DNA from 2 places in the Klebsiella grimontii genome. Region 2 is predicted to be linked to the other one. Evidence: riboswitches for the same ligand, from Rfam matches in the RefSeq annotation. Region 2 holds a riboswitch; the other holds the start of a gene.

Region 1 (7,304 bases), 1.2 Mb from region 2:
GGGAAGGCGACGTTGTCGAAAGCGTAGATATAATGCAGATCCGGCAGAAGCTGCCGAATCTCGTTGTAAACCGACAGCCCACCGACGCCGGAATCAAACACCAGCACGGTGGGACGTGGATCAGAAGGTGTAGCTGCCAGACAAGTAGTATTCTCGTCCTGCAGTTTGGTAGCCATAAGCTGTCTCGTAATCTTTATCGAACAGGTTAGCTATTTTACCACGAACTGTCAGGCGATCGGTGATCGGATACGATGCAGAAACGTCTACCGTGCTGTAGCTCGGCAAAATCCTTTGCGTATTGTTGTACTGGGAGGTGTTGTTATCGTAGCGCTTCCCATAATACTGCCAGGACACATCCATATCGACATCAAACACGGACCAGTCCAGCTGATACTTTGCCTGTCGTTTAGAACGTCGGGCCAGCACTTCACCGTTATCATCGTTACGCGGATCGACATACTGCAACGTTACGCGATGGCTGAAAATACCGGTGTCGACACTTCCCGTCCACTCCACGCCTTTAATCGTCGCGGCATTAATATTGTCGTACTCCCCTTCATAGGTGACAGGATCGGAGTAATAGGTAATCAGATTAGTAATCTTGTAATGGTACGCGGACAAGCGCCAGTCCACGGGACCAGTGAGCCCTTCCAGCCCCGCTTCCCACTGCTTCGACTCTTCAGGCTTCAGGTTGGGATTCGCGTTGATACCAAATCGGGTCGAACCAAACTGTTGCCCTAACGAAGGCGCAAGGAAGCCGGTACCGTAGCCGAGGGTCAGGCGATAGTTTTCGACAAATTCCCAGCCTGCGGTCGTCTGCCAGGTACCGTGCCAGCCAAACTGCTCATCGTGGTCTTCACGCCCGGAAGCTTCGAGGGTCACATCGCCAAACTGCTGCTGGCCCGTCAGATATAACCCCGTATTGTCACGTTTATAGGTATCCGACATCGTCGTGTCTGATGACGTTAATCGCTGCTGCTGCCAGTCCACCCCTGCGCTGACAGAACCATGACCCACAATAACGTTATTGCCCCACTGCAGGTTACGCTGCGTCATCCTGTCGAGCGTCGTCCCATCATTATAACGACCATAAATACTGCTGTAGTTATAGTCCTTTACCTTCTGATAGCTGGCGATAAGCTGAGAGGAGTAGATACCGGAATTAAAGTTCAGCCCCGCATCCCAGCTTTGGTTGTAGAGCTGGTTTTCATCGGCGCTGTAGGCCGGGCTATACGGCGGGCTTCCAAGATCGTAATCAGAGTTGTTGGTATAGCTGTGTCCGCGGAAGAAACCGTCAAAATTCTCGTTAAATTTATGCTCGAGGCTGCCCCAAAACGTTTTATTACGAAAACCGTCGCGATCGCCGTCGTGCTCCCAGGTTGAACCTGGCTGAACGTTGAAGCCTTTATTACCCTCATAGGAGCCCGCAACCGTCGCCACCGTATCGCCAAAGCGATGGCGCAGGGTGCCGTCATATTGTTGGTAACCTTTAGAACCTACCCCAGCGGTAATTTTGGATTGTTCTTTATCAGAATGCGTAATGACGTTAATCACCCCGCCCATAGCCCCGGAACCATAAATCGCCGAACGCGGGCCACGGATATATTCGACGCGCTGCACCAGTGATAAAGGGATCTGATTCAAATCAGGGTTGTTTGTAATTCCAGGTCGGACCATGGGAACGCCGTCAACCAGCACCAGTACCTGTTTAGCTTCAGTACCACGGATAAACAGAGAGGAAGATTGCCCCATGCCGCCATTTTGCGCGACGTCCACGCCAGGCAATCGGCGCATCACATCGTTCAAATCTTTCGCCTGCCAGCGCTCGATATCTTCCCGGGTAACCACATCAGTCGGCGCAAGGACCGTATTGACCGGCTGTTGAAAACGGTTTGCTGTGACCACTAACGTATCTGAATTGCTGTCCTGCGCCCAGCCGGAAAATGCCGTGACGGAGAGCGCCGTCATCAGCGAAGCTTTTTTAATCATTTTAAAGCATCCGTAATAAACAAAGGATGCCGCCGGCTCTATCAGTAGCACGCGATGATAGAAACCAAATGCGACGTATTCCGGCAGGTCTTCGGGCTTGGAGTGTTTGATGGATGAGGACTTCCCGCTAAATAACCGCAGTGTCTGCATAATGCGCTCATCCCACTTTTCCTTACCGCTGCGCGTCAGCTCCAGATTTACACTGGATTCCCTATTAACTCATAGGACCGGTAGCACGATGCTATAATCAGAAACATATAGATGTCCAGACTTCTACCGTTATATTTCCTTATATCATCAGGGCTGGACATCCCCGGCGCTTTCCCTACAATCCCCCGCGTACTTATTTTATTCAGGATGCATCATGACCCCCGAACACCTTCCTACCGAACAATATGAAGCGCAGCTGGCAGAAAAAGTCGTCCGTTTGCAGAAAATGATGGCGCCTTTCAGCGCCCAGGTTCCGGAAGTGTTTCGTTCGCCGATCAGCCACTATCGTATGCGCGCAGAGTTCCGTCTGTGGCACGATGGCGACGATCTGTACCACATTATGTTCGATCAGCAGACCAAATCCCGTATCCGCGTCGATACCTTCCCGGCCGCCAGCGAGTTGATTAATCAGCTGATGGCCGCGGTGATTGAAGGTGTACGCGATAACCCGGTACTGCGTCATAAACTGTTTCAGGTGGATTATCTGACCACCCTGAGTAATCAGGCCGTGATATCACTGCTGTATCATAAGAAGCTTGACGACGAATGGCGTCAGCAGGCTGAGCGCTTCCGCGATGCGCTGCGGGCGCAAAATCTGAATGTGCACCTGATTGGCCGCGCCACAAAGACGAAAATCGAGCTGGATCAGGACTATATCGATGAACGTTTGCCAGTTGGCGGGCGCGAAATGATCTATCGTCAGGTTGAGAATAGCTTCACCCAGCCGAACGCGGCGATGAACGTCCAGATGCTGGAGTGGGCTATCGATGCTACCAAAGACGCAACCGGCGACCTGCTTGAGCTGTACTGCGGTAACGGCAACTTTTCGCTGGCGCTGGCGCGTAATTTCGAACGGGTGCTGGCAACGGAAATCGCCAAACCGTCCGTCGCGGCGGCGCAATACAATATTGCAGCGAACCACATTGATAACGTGCAGATTATCCGCATGTCGGCGGAAGAGTTTACCCAGGCGATGAACGGCGTACGGCAGTTTAATCGTCTACAGGATATCGACCTGAAGAGCTATCAGTGTGAGACGATTTTTGTCGATCCGCCGCGCAGCGGGCTGGATAGCGAGACGGAGAAAATGGTGCAGGCGTACCCGCGTATTCTGTATATCTCCTGCAATCCTGAGACCCTATGCCAGAACCTGGAAACGCTCAGTGAGACCCACGAGATCGCGCGCCTGGCGCTGTTCGACCAGTTCCCGTATACCCATCATATGGAATGCGGCGTGCTGTTGACGAAGAAGTAAAGTCGGGTGAGAAAACCCGGCAACAACGCTGTTGCCGGGGGAAAGATTATTCCGCGACCGCGTTCTTGCGATTGCGCAACTTGTAGCCAATCCAGAACACCATAATCACCGACAGAACCGCCGGGAAGAAGTTAGAGCCGATGTCCGGATATTCCGCGCGCACGACGGTGCTGTAAACCAGCACGCCGAGAATAAAGCAGGCTGCGGCAAGCCCCGGCAAACCCACGGGCATACTACGATTCTGATAGCGCTGATGCAGGCAGTAAACCGTCAGCACCAACGACAAAATAGGGAAGATGGAAAAAGGGACAATGGAGCTGAATAGCGCGGCGAAGGTACCATTAATGGATAAACCTGCGATCAGCGCCAGCAGCAGCGTACCTCTATCTTGTACTGAGTGTTTCATTGCTCGTCCTTCACGTTATTCGGAATGATTTGATATTTTTTCTTGTTCACGGCGATACCAGTAATACGCGCCTTTCGAGATCATTCTGAGCTGCAGCACCAGGCGTTCTTCCAGCTGTCGACGCTGCTCCGGGCCCACATCGAGAGCCTCGGCGCCAGCGCTAAATACGATGGTGACCATAGCTTCAGCCTGCGCTTCGGTAAAGGCGCGCGGCATATGGTTTTCGATTTCTAAATAGTCGGCAAGTTCCGCGATAAAATGCTGAATTTCACGCGCCACGGCGGCGCGAAACGCCGCAGACGTACCGGATCGTTCCCGCAGCAGCAGGCGGAAGGCGTTCGGATTGTTGCCAATAAATTCCATAAAGGTGGAAACAGAGGTGCGAATGACGCTGCCGCCTTTCGCAATACGCTGGCGCGCCTGGCGCATCAGCTGGCGCAGCATAAGCCCGCTTTCATCCACCATGGTCAGACCAAGCTCATCGACATCACGAAAATGGCGATAGAAGGACGTCGGGGCGATCCCCGCTTCCCGCGCAACTTCGCGCAGGCTTAAGCTGGCAAAACTGCGTTCAGCGCTTAGCTGACTAAATGCCGCTTCCACCAGCGAACGCCGGGTTTTTTCTTTTTGTTGCGCTCTTACGCCCATCACGTTGTCTGAATCCTTCCATAAGCCCTTCCGGCACTATACCAGAGATCAGAACCAATCGGTTTACACTGGATTGTGAATGATTGTTTACGAGCTGTTTCTGCTTTTATGCCGCAAAAAAGCACAACGATAATTGGGTTAAAGCGCGGCAAATGTTATCATCGTGTTTATTTTATGTATAAAACAGGTGAGTAATGCCATGTCACACTCTTGGGATTATGATGCAATTGTGATTGGTTCCGGTCCTGGCGGAGAAGGTGCCGCCATGGGGCTGGTGAAACAGGGAGCACGCGTTGCCGTCATTGAGCGCTACCATAACGTCGGCGGCGGTTGTACCCACTGGGGTACCATCCCGTCAAAAGCCCTCCGCCATGCCGTCAGCCGTATTATCGAGTTTAACCAAAATCCCCTCTACAGCGACCATTCCCGTCTTCTTCGTTCTTCCTTCGCCGACATCCTGAACCATGCAGACAGCGTCATTAACCAGCAAACCCATATGCGTCAGGGTTTCTATGAGCGTAACCACTGCGAAATCCTGCAGGGCAATGCCCATTTTGTTGATGAGCACACTATCGCGCTGGAGTGCCACGACGGTACCGTGGAAACGGTGACGGCGGAAAAGTTCGTGATTGCCTGTGGTTCACGCCCGTACCATCCGGCAGACGTCGACTTCCATCACCCGCGCATTTATGACAGCGACTCGATCCTGAGCCTGCACCACGAACCGCGCCATGTGATCATTTATGGGGCCGGGGTGATCGGCTGCGAATATGCGTCGATCTTCCGCGGAATGGAAGTGAAGGTGGATCTGATCAACACCCGCGATCGCCTGCTGGCGTTTCTCGATCAGGAAATGTCCGACTCCCTCTCCTATCACTTCTGGAACAGCGGCGTAGTCATTCGCCACAATGAAGAGTACGAAAAGATTGAGGGCGTGGATGATGGCGTCATCATGCACCTGAAATCCGGTAAAAAGCTCAAAGCGGACTGCCTGCTGTACGCTAACGGCCGCACCGGGAATACCGACTCTCTGGCGCTGGAAAATATCGGCCTGCAAACCGATAGCCGCGGTCAGCTGAAGGTCAACAGCATGTATCAAACCGCCCTGCCGCATATTTATGCCGTCGGCGATGTGATTGGCTACCCGAGCCTGGCCTCTGCCGCCTACGACCAGGGCCGCATCGCAGCCCAGGCGCTGGTGAAAGGCGAAGCCTCGGCGCATCTGATTGAAGATATCCCTACCGGTATTTACACCATTCCGGAAATCAGCTCCGTTGGCAAAACCGAGCAGCAACTGACGGCCATGAAAGTGCCTTACGAGGTAGGGCGCGCGCAGTTCAAGCATCTGGCGCGAGCGCAGATTGTCGGCATGAGCGTCGGTACGCTGAAGATCCTGTTTCATCGCGAAACGAAAGAGATCCTTGGGATTCATTGCTTTGGCGAGCGCGCGGCCGAAATTATTCACATCGGCCAGGCGATAATGGAGCAGAAAGGCGGTGGTAACACCATTGAGTACTTCGTTAACACCACCTTTAACTACCCGACGATGGCGGAAGCCTATCGGGTAGCCGCGTTAAATGGCTTAAACCGCCTGTTTTAACGCGGTATCGAAATGGCCATCCATCTTCCCGCGGATGGCCTCTGCCAGATGTTCATAGCGGCTACGCAGCGGCGAACCCGGGCGATAAACCAGCCCCACGGTACGTCTCGGTTCCGGCTTGATACAGGGCACATAGACCACGCCATCGCGCTTTCTCTCCTGCGGCACGGCTAAGGCTGGCAGCAGCGTGATGCCGCTACCGGCAGCCACCATGTTACGCAACGTTTCGAGGCTGGTCGCCCGGAAATGCGTATCTTCATCGGCGCCCGCTTCAAAGCAAAAACCCATCGCCTGATCGCGCAGGCAGTGGCCGTCTTCCAGCATCAGCAGCTTTTCACCGGCCAGGTCCGACATCGGCACGCACTCGCGGTTCGCCCACGGGTGATCTTCGTAAATAGCCAGCATCATGGGCTCATCAAACAGCGGCACCTCAATAAACGCTTCGCTCTCTTTGACCAGCGCCAGAATCGCGCAGTCGAGCTTACCGCTATCAAGCTGCGCTAAAAGCTGATGGGTTTGTGCTTCATGCAGGTACATTTCCAGCTTGGGAAAGGTCTGATGCAGCATCGGGATAATCAACGGCAGCAGATAAGGGCCAATCGTCGGGATCAGCCCAATATGCAGCGGCCCGGACATGGTCTCTCCCTGCTGGCTTGCCATTTCCTTCAGCACTTTGACTTCGCGTAGCACGGTACGCGCCTGATCCACCAGCAGCAGCCCTGCCTGGGTGAACAGAACCTTACGGCTGGTGCGTTCCAGCAACATCACGCCGAGCTCATCCTCCAGCTTACGGATTTGCCCGCTAAGCGTAGGTTGGCTGACGTGGCAAGAATCCGCCGCACGGCGGAAGTGGCGGTGTTCGGCTAGCGCTACCAGATATTCAAGATCGCGAATATTCATTATTCATCCTCCATCGCCACGATAGTCCATGGCGATAGATAGAATAGCAACGAACGATTATCCCTATCAAGGTTTCTGTTCAATAATAAACCCATAAATGAGGAAAACTGCAGAAAATCATCGCGCTTCCTCAACAGTTTTCTACCCGGATAACTAAAGCCAACGTGAACTTTTGCGGACCTTGTGTCCGCTTTTTTTTGGCATAAAAAAAGCCCGGGCGTTGCCCGAGCTTCATATATTGACCACCTTACAGGCAGCCCCGCAGACGACTCAAACCAGGCGCTGTTTAGCGTCGG
Region 2 (7,304 bases):
GCTTCAGCTCGGTGGCTTCTTCCAGCGAGCACTGAGTCAGCACGCCCGGACGGCCTACCTGCGAGCCCACCAGCAGCGCGATGGCGTTGAACGGCGCATAGCGCGCTACCGCAACGGTGGTTTCCTGTTCGTCAAATCCGCGCCATGCGCCTTCGGCGGCGTCGGCGGCAATTTGTACCGGGTTATCTTTGACGTTGGTGACGTGGGCCTGCTGGGACGGGGTGCGGCGGGCGCGCATTTTCTGCATCGCCATCATCATCTCGACCACGTTCATATGCGAAACCACTTCGACGATTTTCGCCGGCGTCATCGCGGTGGTCAGCGGGACGATTTCGCTGCGTTTGACGTTCGGATCGCACAGCATATTGGCCAGCTTGACCGAATCCATCGCCATCACTTCTTCAGCGCGGTTCAGATTGATGCCGTAGCGGGCGATAAAGTGGTCGATCAGGTCGAATTCGCTTACCGGTTTCCCGTCCAGCTCGGTTACCGCGCCGTTAACGATTTTAATCGACGGTTTCGGGTCGTTCGGGCTTTCCATTGCGATAAAGCCTTCTTCGATCCACTCCTTAACGAAGCCGTCCTGATTCACAGGGCGTTTCGCCAGTGCTTCAAATCTTTTCGATCTCATGAATCAGCCTCGTGGGTATCAGATGTAGGACGGGCGATCGTTTTTCGGTTCAGCACCGAGGGTCGCAAGAACGGTTTTGCCGATTTCGCGCGCCGAGATGACCGCCTGGCGGACCGCGCCGGAGTCGCCGGAAATCACCAGAATGGCTTCGTTACTGAAGCTGGTGCCGTGCGCCGGGGAGCTATAGGCCACGACTTCAACGTTGGCTGACTTCAGCGCGGTATCGGCCATCAGCACGCCAACGGAGGCCGGAGCGCCAACGATGATGCCGCAGGCGCGGCCAATCGGCGCGCCGAACGCTTTTTCCAGGGCGTAGCTGGCGCGAGCGGTGTACTGCAGCTCGATATGCCCGGCTTCGTTGCCGTAAACATCGCCGAAGGTGCGGTCGAGCTCTTTCAGCGCGACTTCGATACCGCGCTTAACGTCGGAAACGTCGTTGCCGCCTAAAATAATCAGCGAACCGTGGCCCGCGCCGCCTTTGGTATCGCGCGGAAGCTCAATGCTGACCACTTCGGTGTTGGTGGCCTTCACCGCTTCATCCGCCGCCATAATGTGCGGGCCAGCGCCGGTGCGGGCGCCGAGAATGCCGATGGAGCGATAGCGTTTTTCCAGCTTCATCGCGTCCAGCAGGGCGGTATCGACGTTGGCGATCACCAGGCCCAGGGTGTCGCCAATGGCGGTCCCGACAAATTCCGTTAAACTGCAGCTTTTTTCTGCCATAGCCGTCTCTCGTATTGGATGGTTTTCAGTAGGGATGGCCTGTTGTTCCGGCGTTGCCACACGGGCAATCACCTGAGCCATGATCTGTTCAACCAGCTCATTGCTGCTCATTGGCTAATTCCCTTCGGTAAGATTTTTTCTACATCGGTGTGAGGGCGTGGGATGACGTGTACGGCTTTCACTTCTCCCACGTTACGTGCGGCGGCGGCACCGGCATCGGTGGCCGCTTTTACCGCGCCAACGTCGCCGCGCACGATGACGGTGACCAGCCCGGAGCCAATTTTTTCATAGCCCACTAACATCACATTGGCTGACTTCACCATTGCATCAGCGGCCTCTATGGCTGCGGTTAAGCCTTTGGTTTCTACCATTCCTAGTGCTTCTTGTTGCATAAAGACCTCGCATGGAGTGTTCCGATAGTTGGGACTATAAGAAGATGCGAGGAAAAAGAATGGCTGACTTGAATTTGATGATGAAAAAATAGTGGGTGTTGGATAATATAAAATTGTCGTTTATAAATTTAATATGATGATTTTATTACCTATTTTTATTTTGTCCTATGTGATTATCTTGTTTTGTATATTCCATATTTACAAATTTGTTCATGACGGATTAAATTTTATCTGCTATGCGAGGAAAACGAATTTGTGATGTTTGTTGGAAAAAGAGGAGTTGGTTTTAGCAATATTTTTGCATGCCAAAGGGACCGGTTAATTACAGAATCTACGCGTCAGCGTAGCTTTTCCGGCTTATTCCATGACAATAATTTGTTATTGATGCCCGAATTTTCCGGGGCCGCCGTCGGCAGGTTGCCAACAATTTGTGGAGCGGAGTTCATATAGTGATGCTCGTTGTACTCTACTGCCAGCAGGAGGTTGGCTGGTCAGGACACGAACTCTGCTAAGAAGGTGTCACCATGAATGATTCGTTAAAAGCGCAATGTACCGCCGAGTTTCTGGGCACCGGGCTATTTTTGTTTTTCGGCATCGGCTGCCTGAGCGCGTTGAAAGTGGCGGGCGCGAGCCTCGGGCTATGGGAAATATGCATTATCTGGGGGCTGGGGATCTCGCTTGCCGTCTATCTGACGTCGGGAATATCCGGCGGCCATCTCAACCCGGCGGTGACCGTGGCTTTATGGCTATTTGCCTGCTTTCCCGGACGTAAAGTTTTCCCCTATATCGTTTCACAGGTCGCAGGCGCCTTTGGCGGCGCGGTGCTGGCCTATGTGCTGTACAGCACTATGTTTACCGAGTTTGAATCCGCCCACCATATCGCTCGCGGCAGCGTAGAGAGCCTGCAGCTGGCGAGTATTTTCAGCACCTACCCGGCGGCGTCGCTGAGCATCTGGCACGCGGCGCTGGTTGAAGTGGTGATCACCTCCATGCTGATGGGGATGATTATGGCGCTGACCGACGACGGCAACGGCGTACCGAAAGGGCCGCTGGCCCCGCTGCTGATCGGCCTGCTGGTGGCGGTGATTGGCGCCTCAACCGGGCCGCTGACCGGCTTCGCGATGAATCCGGCGCGTGATTTTGGACCGAAGCTGTTTACTTGGATGGCGGGCTGGGGCGATATCGCGATGACCGGCGGAAGGGATATTCCGTATTTTATCGTACCGATTATTGCGCCGCTGATCGGCGCCTGCCTCGGCGCGGCGATCTATCGTTATCTGATCGGGAATAACTTACCGTGTAATACCTGTAAATTAGAGGATTAATGTATCGGCTGAAATAGCTAAAAAATTTCATGAACCGGTATCACGAACTGGCCAAAAACGTCTCCCACGGATGGGAGACTTTTGCTATCGTAATATTCTTTTATCGTTGGCGGTAAATGATGATGAAAGGAAGTGAATATTAAAGAAATGTTTTATTTATAACAAAAAATTAACTGAGAGGTTTTATCATGATTTCTGCGAGCACACTGAACTCAGAACTCATTAATAAAATCGCACAGGATTTTGCGCAGGCCACCAGTCTGGCGGTTGTGGTTGTCAATATTCACGGTGATGAAATATCCGAACTGTTTAATTTCACCCCTTTCTGCCAGCTGATGCGCCAGCATCCCCAGCACAGCACCCGCTGCCGAATGAGCGACCGCTGCGGCGGCCTCGAGGCCTCGAAAACCGATGCGCTCTGTATCTACCGCTGCCACGCCGGGTTAACCGATTTTTCCATTCCGCTGGTTATCGCCGGACACCTTGTGGGCTTCGTGCTTTGTGGCCAGGTGCGCTTAAGCAATGACGTTGAGCTGGTGGATATCCTCAACGTCGACGACCGCTGGCAGGCTGACCCCGAGCTGCTTAAAGCGTTCCGCGACGTGCCGGAGATGGACTACTCAAGAGTGATTGCCTCTGCGGATTTACTGAAGCTGATCGTCGAGAACTGCCTGAAAAAGCAGCTTAATTTTGTAGTGATTAAAGACAATCCGCAGCAGCCTGAACCCGCGCGCGCCAGCCGGGCGGTGAGTCCTCACGACAGTAAAATGAAGAAGGCGCTGCGCTACATTGACGCCCATTTATCCGACGAGCTGCGCCTGGAAGACGTCGCCGCCCACGTTTATCTCAGCCCCTACTATTTCAGTAAGCTGTTCAAAAAATATCAGGGAATCGGCTTTAACGCGTGGGTGAACCATCAGCGGATGGTGAGCGCCAAAGAGCTGCTTTGCCACAGCGACTGGAGCATCGCCAGCATCGCGCGAAATTTAGGATTTTCGCAAACCAGCTATTTTTGCAAAGTTTTTCGCCAGGCTTATCAGGTGACTCCGCAGGCCTATCGCCAGCAAATTAACGCCAGATCACAAACTGAGTCAATTTAAATGACAATATTTTGTTATTGCCGATTTTTGATATGTCCGCGTATCTGGCTCATTATAAAATGAAAATATCTCATTCAGAGCAATAAATTGTCATAGCGCAACAAAATAATAATGAGTGAGCGATAAGCTGCACCAGTTTTTATTTATTTGATGGGATAGAGTGATACCTGAAACGATTTTCAGAGCGCCATCGGCGTAATGAAGCATCCTTTGCAAACGACGGGAGTCATCCAGCTTCCGTAAGATGTACATGAAAGCATTCGAGCCGGGCAGTCCCGCTCGAATCACGACGGACTAAACCGACAGGCGCCAGGGAAGGGGGTGTGAATCCCCCGCAGCCCCCGCTGCTGTGATGCTGACGAACCCATATTTAGCCACTGATCCGCTTACCGGATTGGGAAGGATGGGGGAGGACGACGCTAAGCCAGAAGACCTGCCTGTCGGTAATAATCAACAACTTCGGTGGGAAGTGGGTTGCTCAGATGCGTACAGTCGAAAGACTGGGAATGCACGCAGCCCTACCACCCGGCACAGGATCGGGGTATGGCAGCCAGGCAGCACGCATTTATTCTCGCAGGTACCGGCAGCGGTTGTGGTAAAACCACCGTTACGCTTGGCCTGCTCAGCCTGTTGAAGCAGCGCGGCATGCGGGTGCAGCCGTACAAAGTCGGCCCGGACTACCTCGACACCGGCTGGCACACTGCCGTCAGCGGCGTCGCTTCATGCAACCTCGACGGCTTTATGCTCCCGGAACCGGTGCTTAACGCGCTGTTTTGCGAACGGATGCAGCGGGCGGATATCGCGGTTATTGAAGGCGTAATGGGGCTGTATGACGGCTTCGGCGCCGACCCCGGCTACTGCAGCACCGCCGCGATGGCCAAACAGCTCGGCTGTCCGGTTATTCTGCTAGTGGATGGCAAAGCGGTTTCCACCTCTATCGCCGCCACGGTGATGGGATTTCAGCACTTCGACCCCAGCCTGAACATCGCGGGCGTTATCGTCAATCGCGTCAACAGCGAAACCCATTATCAGCTTCTCAAAGGCGCCATTGAACGCTACTGCGGGCTGCCGGTGCTCGGCTACGTACCGCGAGTGGAAGGGGTGGCGTTACCCGAACGCCATCTGGGGCTGGTTACCGCCCGCGAGTCGCTGGTGAACCAGCAGCCGTGGCGCGATTTTGCCCACATGCTGGCGCAAACCCTGGATATTGAAAGACTTCTTACCCTCAGCCAGCTCAGTTCATTACCCGCCGGGGAGTGGCCGCCGCTGCCGCGCTCTGATGCTGGCGCAGGCCTGACGCTGGCGCTGGCCGACGACGAAGCCTTCAACTTTTACTACCCGGATAACCTCACGCTGCTGGAGCGCTGCGGGGTGAATATCGTGCGCTTCAGCCCGCTGCACGATAGCGAGCTTCCTCCGTGCCAGATGATTTGGCTCGGCGGCGGCTATCCGGAAATTCACGCCGCCGCGCTGGCGGCCAATACGCCGATGCTGGCGCAGCTGCAGGAGGCGCACCGACGTGGCGTGGCGATTTACGCCGAATGCGGCGGTCTGATGTATCTCGGCAGCACCCTTGAAGATGCCAGCGGTGAGATCTATCCGATGGCCAACCTTATTCCCGGCCATAGCAAAATGGGCAAACGGCTGACCCGCTTTGGCTACTGCGAGGCGCGGGCGATGCGGCAAACTCTGCTGGCGGCGCCCGGCGAAACCCTGCGCGGGCACGAGTTTCACTACTCGGATTTTACCCCCGAGTCCCCGGCGGTCCTGGCCTGCCGCAAAGTCCGCGACGGCATCACCCTTCAGCAGTGGTCGGGCGGCTGGCAGGTGGGCAACACGTTCGCCAGCTATCTGCACCTGCACTTTGCGCAGCGTCCCATGATGCTTAACCACTGGCTGGCTGCGGCAAGGAGCGCGCTATGACGCTGCTGGCCTGGGGCGTTGCCTGGCTCCTTGATTTTATTATCGGCGATCCGCAGAGCTGGCCGCACCCGGTGCGTTGGATTGGTAACCTGATCGCCGCCGTTCAGCGCGGCGTGCGCCACTACTGTCACAGCGATGTGGCCCTGCGCCTCGGCGGCGCGGTGATGTGGCTGGTGGTGGTCGGGCTGACGTGGGGCGTCTCCTGGGGCGTGCTGACCCTGGCGCAGGCGGTCCATCCGTGGCTTGGCTGGCTGGTTGAAGTATGGATGATTTTCACCGTGCTGGCCGGACGCTGTCTGGCGCAGTCGGCGCGGGACGTAGAGCATCCGCTGCGCGCGGGCGATCTGGCGGAGAGCCGTATCAAACTGTCGTGGATCGTCGGGCGCGACACGTCGCAGCTTGAAGCGCGGCAGATTAACCGCGCGGTGGTGGAGACGGTGGCGGAGAACACCGTCGACGGCATTATCGCGCCGCTCTTCTTTCTGCTGCTGGGCGGCGCGCCGCTGGCGATGGCCTATAAAGCGGTCAATACCCTGGACTCGATGGTTGGCTATAAGCACGAAAAATATCGCGCGATCGGCATGGTCAGCGCCCGCCTCGATGATGTCGCCAACTTTATCCCCGCGCGCCTGAGCTGGCTGCTTATTAGCCTCGCCGCTCTCCTCTGCGGTGAAGCGGGCGGCCGCGCGCTGCGCATCGGCTGGCGCGACCGCTACAACCACAGCAGTCCGAACTGCGGCTGGTCGGAAGCGGCGGTCGCCGGGGCGCTCGGCATCCGGCTTGGCGGCCCTAACGATTATTTTGGTCAGCGCGTGGAGAAGCCGTGGATCGGCGACGCGACGCGCGATATTTCCGTAGACGATATTCCCCGAACGATTCGACTGATGTGGGTGTCTTCGACCCTGGCGCTGGCGCTGTTTATGGCGGTCCGGTACTGGCTGGTCGGCGCAGCCTGAGGACAAATGAATGCACTATATCCAGCAACCGCAGGCGATTGAGGCGAAAAGCTTCGACATTATTGGCGACATTATTGCGCAGACCCGCCCGGACTACCGCTTTGCCAGCCCGCTGCACGAAGCCATTATCAAGCGGGTGATCCACACCACCGCCGATTTTGACTGGCTGGATATTCTGTGGTTTTCGCCCGACGTTCTTCCGCGCTTGAGCGCCGCCCTGAGCCAGCCCTGCACGCTTTATACCGATACCACCATGG

What was found. A riboswitch is a leader RNA that binds a small molecule or an ion and turns the genes downstream of it on or off. The one in region 2 is predicted to bind cobalamin.
Region 1: linked by a shared signal. The riboswitch ahead of btuB (TonB-dependent vitamin B12 receptor BtuB) and the one ahead of ACE3MN_RS05025 (cobyrinate a,c-diamide synthase) in region 2 are both predicted to bind cobalamin.

The regions. Positions count from the first base shown of each region.
Region 1 covers NZ_CP169721.1:5,530,142-5,537,445, forward strand. Annotated here, with positions in the region: gene murI (glutamate racemase) at 1-176, opposite strand, end outside; gene btuB (TonB-dependent vitamin B12 receptor BtuB) at 121-1,989, opposite strand; cobalamin riboswitch at 2,054-2,236, opposite strand; gene trmA (tRNA (uridine(54)-C5)-methyltransferase TrmA) at 2,354-3,454, shown strand; gene ACE3MN_RS25945 (YijD family membrane protein) at 3,501-3,860, opposite strand; gene fabR (HTH-type transcriptional repressor FabR) at 3,876-4,511, opposite strand; gene sthA (Si-specific NAD(P)(+) transhydrogenase) at 4,708-6,108, shown strand; gene oxyR (DNA-binding transcriptional regulator OxyR) at 6,091-7,008, opposite strand; gene argH (argininosuccinate lyase) at 7,279-7,304, opposite strand, start outside.
Region 2 covers NZ_CP169721.1:1,033,324-1,040,627, forward strand. Annotated here, with positions in the region: gene pduC (propanediol dehydratase large subunit PduC) at 1-631, opposite strand, end outside; gene pduB (propanediol utilization microcompartment protein PduB) at 650-1,462, opposite strand; gene pduA (propanediol utilization microcompartment protein PduA) at 1,459-1,743, opposite strand; gene pduF (propanediol diffusion facilitator PduF) at 2,268-3,068, shown strand; gene pocR (transcriptional regulator PocR) at 3,257-4,168, shown strand; cobalamin riboswitch at 4,456-4,624, shown strand; gene ACE3MN_RS05025 (cobyrinate a,c-diamide synthase) at 4,712-6,091, shown strand; gene cbiB (adenosylcobinamide-phosphate synthase CbiB) at 6,088-7,047, shown strand; gene ACE3MN_RS05035 (cobalt-precorrin-8 methylmutase) at 7,058-7,304, shown strand, end outside.